2 regions of the Streptomyces sp. NPDC002176 genome follow, and region 1 is predicted to be linked to the other one. Evidence: riboswitches for the same ligand, from Rfam matches in the RefSeq annotation. Region 1 holds a riboswitch; the other holds the start of a gene.
The links. Region 1 has a riboswitch for glycine ahead of gcvT (glycine cleavage system aminomethyltransferase GcvT). Riboswitches for the same ligand answer to the same signal wherever they lie in the genome.
Positions count from the first base shown of each region.

Region 2: it holds a riboswitch for glycine, as region 1 does, so the genes downstream of both, gcvP (aminomethyl-transferring glycine dehydrogenase) here and gcvT (glycine cleavage system aminomethyltransferase GcvT) in region 1, are expected to answer to the same signal.

Region 1 is NZ_JBJDQW010000002.1:274,178-277,571, forward strand. It holds gene ACI2LY_RS09485 (enhanced serine sensitivity protein SseB) at 1-520, opposite strand, end outside; gene ACI2LY_RS09490 (AAA family ATPase) at 585-1,253, opposite strand; glycine riboswitch at 1,433-1,521, shown strand; gene gcvT (glycine cleavage system aminomethyltransferase GcvT) at 1,680-2,807, shown strand; gene gcvH (glycine cleavage system protein GcvH) at 2,927-3,304, shown strand; gene glyA (serine hydroxymethyltransferase) at 3,320-3,394, shown strand, end outside.
Region 2 is NZ_JBJDQW010000004.1:768,751-772,144, forward strand. It holds gene gcvP (aminomethyl-transferring glycine dehydrogenase) at 1-1,692, opposite strand, end outside; glycine riboswitch at 1,868-1,962, opposite strand; gene ACI2LY_RS22730 (PRC-barrel domain-containing protein) at 2,082-2,462, shown strand; partial or broken gene ACI2LY_RS22735 (DNA polymerase IV) at 2,375-3,394, opposite strand, start outside.

The DNA.
Region 1 (3,394 bases):
CGGCGGCGAGGAAGTCCACCGGGTCCTCCTGCCAGTCGGGCTCGAAGAGCCGGACCCGGCCGCCGGAGGCCGGACCGTCCAGCGGGCTCACCCCGGCCCGGCACAGCGCGGCCACCGCGTCGGGCGGCAGCGGGAGTCCGACCACGCCGCCGGGGTTGATCACCACGCCCGCCTGCGGCGGCAGACCGCGCGCGAACTCCACGGCGGGCGCGACGGTGTGCGGGAGGTGCCCGCCGGGCGACTGCCGGAACTGCTCCTCGGAGCTGAACACCGGGACGTACACCTGGCCGTCGATGTCGACGGTGGGCAGGTCGAGCGGGCCGCTGTGCGGGCCGCCGCCGTTGGGCAGCGGTATCCAGACGAAGCTGCGGGCCAGGACCTCGATGACACGGGCCCCGGCCGTGGGTATGCCGAGGGAGGCCGAGAGGACCTCCTCCAGTTCGTTGCCGGGCCAACCGCCGTGCGGGTGGGGGTGTGCCTGTGCCGGGAAGTCCGCGGGAAGGTCCGCCGGGAAGTCCATGTGCCTACCGCCTGCTGGGAGTCATGCTGTGGTGCTGAAGGCTATCCGGTACGCGTACGGGCGTTCACTCGGCGAACTCGATCCGCTTGAGCCCGTCCGCCGAGGCGCGGTCCAGCAGGACCACCGAGCCGCAGCCCGCGGGGCTCTCGCCGCGCTCGACGGCGCCCAGCAGGCGGGCGGTGGTACCGCGGTGGCGGTGGAAGGCGTACCGGGAGACGCCCCGGCCGCGCTCGCGCTGGCCGCGCCGGGCGGTGTCGGCGGGCACGTCGAGCAGGATCAGGTGCAGGGTGCCGCCTCTGCGGCGGGCCTCGCGGGCGAGCCAGCCGCGCACCCAGGGCTGGGTGCCGCAGTCGTGCACGACGACGCCCTCGCCGGAGGCCAGCGCGCGGCGCAGTCCGGCGTAGTGGGCGAGGCGGACCAGGGGGCGGTAGAGCGCGTAGGGCAGGGCGGTGGGGAGGCGGGCGGCCCAGCGGTCGCGGGCGTCCTGGGAGTCGACGCGGTGGCCGGGGACCGCACGGCGCATCAGGGTGGACTTGCCGCTGCCGGGCAGGCCGGTGACGACGGCGAGGTCGCGGGGGCCGAAGCGCAGGGTGCGGGGGCCGCCGCCGGGGCGGTCGCGCAGGTCGCGGACGACCGGCGCGGGACGCTCGGCCCGGCGCTCGTGGGCGGGTGCGCAGGGCTGCTGCGGCACCGGGATGCCGGTGGTGGTGGCGCACACCGTGGTCCTGTTCACCGTGATCGTCCTCCCCTGTGGGTTCAGGTCATCTCCTGCCCAACAAATGTAAAGAGAAGGTAATGCGCCGCCTCGTCGGTCGGGTCCCCGAACGGCCACAGCCATGTCACAGTCGGTGGCCCCTTCAGGGCCGGGCCCCGCCGTGCGATGATGTGCCCGCCAACTGCATACCGGCCGTTTGAATCCGCGCGGGAGAGTCCCCATCCGGGGCGCCGAAGGAGCAAGTCCCTCCCTTGAATCTCTCAGGCACCGTTACCGCGTGGGCGAGGCACATCTGAAAAGCGGGCCGCTGTCGCAGTGGCTCCACCCAAGGTGCAAGCCACTGACACCCCCCTGGGGGCGGGTCATGGCGAACCTCTCAGGTTCCGATGACAGATGGGGAGGAACGTTCCTCACCCCATCCCCCGTTGCCCTGGGAGACGACCGATGAGCAGCACCGACCCCAACGCCCCGCGCCATACCGCGCTCGACGCCGTGCACCGCTCGCTCGGCGCGACGATGACCGACTTCGCCGGCTGGGACATGCCCCTGCGCTACGGCTCCGAGCGGGACGAGCACCAGGCGGTGCGCACCCGGGCCGGGCTGTTCGACCTCTCGCACATGGGTGAGATCACGGTGACCGGCCCCGACGCCGCCGCCCTGCTCAACTACGCCCTCGTCGGCGACCTCGCCTCGGTCGGCGTCGGCCGCGCCCGCTACACCATGATCTGCCGCGCCGACGGCGGCATCCTGGACGACCTGATCGTCTACCGGCTCGCCGAGCACGAGTACATGGTCGTGGCCAACGCCTCCAACGCCCAGGTCGTGCTGGACGCGCTGACCGAGCGCGCCGCCGGTTTCGACGCCGAGGTCCGCGACGACCGCGACGCCTACGCGCTGCTCGCCGTCCAGGGCCCGGAGTCCCCCGGCATCCTCAAGGCCGTCACCGACGCCGACCTCGACGGCCTGAAGTACTACGCCGGGCTGCCCGGCACGGTCGCGGGCGTGCCCGCGCTGATCGCCCGCACCGGCTACACCGGCGAGGACGGCTTCGAGCTGTTCGTGCGGCCCGAGCACGCCGTCCAGCTCTGGGAGGCCCTGCTCGCGGCCGGGTCCGCCGCCGGTCTGGTGCCGTGCGGGCTGTCCTGCCGGGACACCCTGCGCCTGGAGGCGGGCATGCCGCTGTACGGGCACGAGCTGACCACCCAGCTGACCCCCTTCGACGCCGGTCTCGGCCGCGTGGTGAAGTTCGCCAAGGAGGGCGACTTCGTCGGCCGCGAGGCGCTCGCGAAGGCCGCCGAGCGCGCCGAGGCCCGGCCGCCGCGCGTCCTGGTCGGCCTGATCGCCGAGGGCCGCCGGGTGCCGCGCGCCGGGTACGCCGTCGTCGCCGGTGGCGAGGTGATCGGCGAGGTCACCTCGGGTGCCCCCTCCCCCACCCTCGGCAAGCCGCTGGCCATCGCCTACGTCGACGCCGCGCACGCCGCCCCCGGCAGCACGGGTGTGGGCGTGGACATCCGGGGCAGCCACGAGCCGTACGAGGTCGTGGCGCTGCCCTTCTACAAGCGCGCCAAGTAGACACTGGCCCCGGGTCCGGCCGTCCCCGGCGTGACCCTGCGCACATTTCACCCGCTCTTCAGCGGTTCGAGCCCTTTTCCCCCGACGAGCACGTCCTCGCGTACAGGAGAATTCAGGTCATGAGCAACCCGCAGCAGTTGAGCTACAGCAAGGAGCACGAGTGGCTGTCGGCCGCCGAGGGCGGCGCGTCGACGGTCGGCATCACCGAGCACGCGGCCAACGCGCTCGGCGATGTGGTCTTCGTGCAGCTTCCCGAGGTCGGCGACGAGGTCACCGCGGGCGAGTCCTGCGGCGAGCTGGAGTCCACCAAGTCGGTCTCCGAGCTGTACTCGCCCGTCTCCGGTGAGATCACCGAGGTCAACCAGGACGTCGTGGACGACCCGTCGCTGGTGAACTCCGCGCCCTTCGAGGGCGGCTGGCTGTTCAAGGTGCGCGTCGCCGACCAGCCCGCCGACCTGCTGACCGCCGACGAGTACACCGCCTACACCGCCGGCTGAGGAGCTACAAGCCGTATGACTGACCTGAACACGCCCCTGCACGAGCTGGACCCGGAGATCGCCGCCGCGGTCGACGCCGAGCTGCGCCGC
Region 2 (3,394 bases), on a different contig from region 1:
GTCGTACCCGGTGACCTCGGCGAGCCGGTCCTCCAGCTCGCGGATGAGGGTGAGGTAGCCCTCGGCCTGCTCGGCGGGGGCGAAGGGGTGCAGCGCGCCGAACTCGGGCCAGGTGACCGGCTCCATCTCGGTGGTCGCGTTCAGCTTCATGGTGCAGGAGCCGAGCGGGATCATGCCCCGGTCGAGCGCGTAGTCGCGGTCGGACAGCTTGCGCAGGTAGCGCAGCATGGCCGTCTCGGAGCGGTGCTCGTGGAAGACCGGGTGGGTGAGGTAGTCGTCGGTGCGCAGCAGCGCCTCGGGCAGCGTGTCCTCGGCCGCCTGGTCGAGCGCCTCGATGTCGCTCTCGGCGCCGAAGGCGGCGAAGACGGCCTCCAGCTGGGCCCGGTTGGTGGTCTCGTCGCAGGCCAAGGAGACGTGGTCGGCGTCGACGAGGCGCAGGTTGACCCCGCCCTCGCGGGCGGCGGCGACGACCTCGGCGGCCTTGCCGGGCACGCGCGCGGTGAGGGTGTCGAAGTAGGCGCCGTGCACGATCTCGACGCCGCCCGCGCGCAGGCCCTCGGCGAGGATCGTGGCGTAGCGGTGGGTGCGGCGGGCGATCGTCCGCAGGCCGTCGGGGCCGTGGTAGACGGCGTACATCCCGGCCATCACGGCGAGCAGCACCTGCGCGGTGCAGATGTTGCTGGTGGCCTTCTCGCGGCGGATGTGCTGCTCGCGGGTCTGGAGCGCGAGCCGGTAGGCCCGGTGCCCGTCGGCGTCGACGGACACGCCGACCAGGCGTCCGGGCAGGCTGCGGGCGAACTTCTCGTGCACGGCCATGTAGCCCGCGTGCGGCCCGCCGAAGCCCATGGGCACGCCGAAGCGCTGGGTGGTGCCGATGGCGATGTCCGCGCCCAGCTCGCCGGGCGAGGTGAGCAGGGTCAGCGCGAGCAGGTCGGCGGCGACCGTGACGAGGGCGCCCAGCTCGTGCGCCTGCCCGATGACCGGCTTCAGGTCGCGTACGGCACCGGAGGCGCCGGGGTACTGGAGCAGGACGCCGGTGATGTCACGGGCGGCGAGGTCGGCCGGGATGCCCTCGCTGAGGTCGGCGACGACGACCTCGACACCGGCGGGCTCGGCGCGGGTCTCGATGACGGCGATGGTCTGCGGCAGGGTGTCCGCGTCGACCAGGAAGAGGCCCTTCTTGTTCTTGCCCATGCGCCGGGACAGCGCCATGGCCTCGGCGGCGGCGGTGCCCTCGTCCAGCAGGGAGGCACCGGAGGTGGGCAGCCCGGTGAGGTCGGCGACCATCGTCTGGAAGTTCAGCAGGGCTTCGAGACGGCCCTGGGAGATCTCCGGCTGGTAGGGCGTGTACGCCGTGTACCAGGCGGGGTTCTCCATGACGTTGCGCAGGATCACCGGCGGGGTGAAGGTGCCGTGGTAGCCCAGGCCGATCATCGAGCCGAGCACCTGGTTGCGGTCGGCGAGACCGCGCAGCTCGGCGATCACCTCGGCCTCGGTGCGGGTACCGGGCAGGTCGAGTGCGTCGGCGTTCTTGATCACATCCGGGACCGCGGCGGCGGTCAGCTCGTCGAGCGAGCCGTAGCCGACCTGCGCGAGCATCTTGGCCCGCGCCTCCTGGTCGGGCCCGATGTGGCGCTGCTCGAAGGGGATGCCCGCTTCGAGCTCGGCGAGCGGAATGCGAGGGGCGGTCATATGCGGAGGCCTCCTGGTCTGACGCGACCTGCGAGGGGCACCACGGCGCGGGTGCCCACCGGCCTCCCCCTCTGTCATCTCTTACCTGAGAGCTTCACCGGGGACCTGCGGACCCCGGCTTTCACCGTCGGTGAGGGCGGGAGCCATGAACGCCCGCCCTGCTTTCCAGAGTGACCTCGTCCGTGCGGTACGGGGGCCTGAGAGATTCCGGGGAGGAGTTGCTCCTTCGGCGCCTCCGAATTGCTCGGAGGACTCTCCCGCACGGGGTCGACAGCCGAGTTCAGCCTACCAGCGGGGTCAGGAGCACGGCGTTCGAGTGGCCGCCCGACTGATTCTGCTCTTTTGTAGTGCTTACGGATGAGTTGCGACCATGTGGAGGGAGAGGGATCGTGCAGACCGACATCGATCCGCGCAGCCTGATCGGCCGCAAGGCGTTCGACCGCGCCGGCACCAAGATCGGCACCATAGACGAGGTGTACCTCGACGACGCGACCGGCGTCCCGGAGTGGGCCGCGGTGCGCACCGGCCTCTTCTCTCGCGACGCCTTCGTCCCGCTGGAGCCCAGCGAACTGGTCGAGGGCGCGCTCCGCGTCCCCTTCGAGCGCGCCCTCATCAAGGACGCCCCCGACTTCGGCGTGGGCCGCCACCTCTCCCCCGAACAGGAACTCCAGCTCTACCACCACTACGGTCTCGACGTGGGCACCTCAGCCCGGCCGACCCCGACCCCGGACCGCGACTTCGGCAAGGTCGCGGGCACCGAGGAGACCTGAGCCCTCCCCTCATCCGACGCCCGTCTCCCCCTCCCGGGCCACCGCCTCGACCTGGGCCACCAGCGGCAGCGGGTCGGCCGGTGCCAGGTCGGGGTCGTCGGCCCGCAGCGTCCGTACCCGGCCCGGCGCGGAGAGCGGTGTCTCGAAGCGCACCGTGACCCGTCCCAGGCCACTGCCCTGCACCCAGCCGTGCCCGTACTCGGGGTGCCGCACGTCCTGGCCCGCCCGCCACTCCGGCGCGGCGGGCTCGGGTCTCTCCGGGCCGAAGTCGGGGGCACTCTCCTCCGGCGTCTCCTCGGCCGTCTCCCCCGCCGCCTGGGCGAACAGGTCCTCCTGGGTGTAGTCGGCGAGCCCGGACACCCCGACGCCGAGCAGCCGCACCCCGCCCGTGGTGTCCACGGAGTCCAGCAGCCGCGCGGCCGCCTCCCGGATCACCGCCGGATCGTCCGTGGGCCCCCTGAGCGTCTCGGAGCGGGTCAGGGTGGAGAAGTCGTAGCGCCGGACCTTGAGCACGATGGTGCGCCCGGACAGCCCGGCACCGCGCAGCCGCCGCACGCACCGGTCGGCGAGCCGACGGACCTCCAGGCCGATGCGCAGCCGGTCGTGGATGTCCACGGCGTAGGTGTCCTCCACCGACACCGACTTGGCCTCCCGCTCGGCGACCACCGGCCGGTCGTCACGGGCCAGCGCCATCGCGTACAGCGCGTGTCCATGGGCCTTGCCGAGCAGCCGGACCAGTTCGTCCTCGCCCGCCTCGGACAGCTCCAGCACGGTGGTGATCCCGGCGCGCCGCAGATGGTCGCCGGTGGCGGGGCCGACGCCGGGCAGGGTGCGCACGGACATGGGGGCCAGCAGGGCCCGTTCGGTGCCCGGCTCGATGAGCTCCAGGCCGTCGGGCTTGGCCCGCTCCGAGGCGATCTTGGCCAGCATCT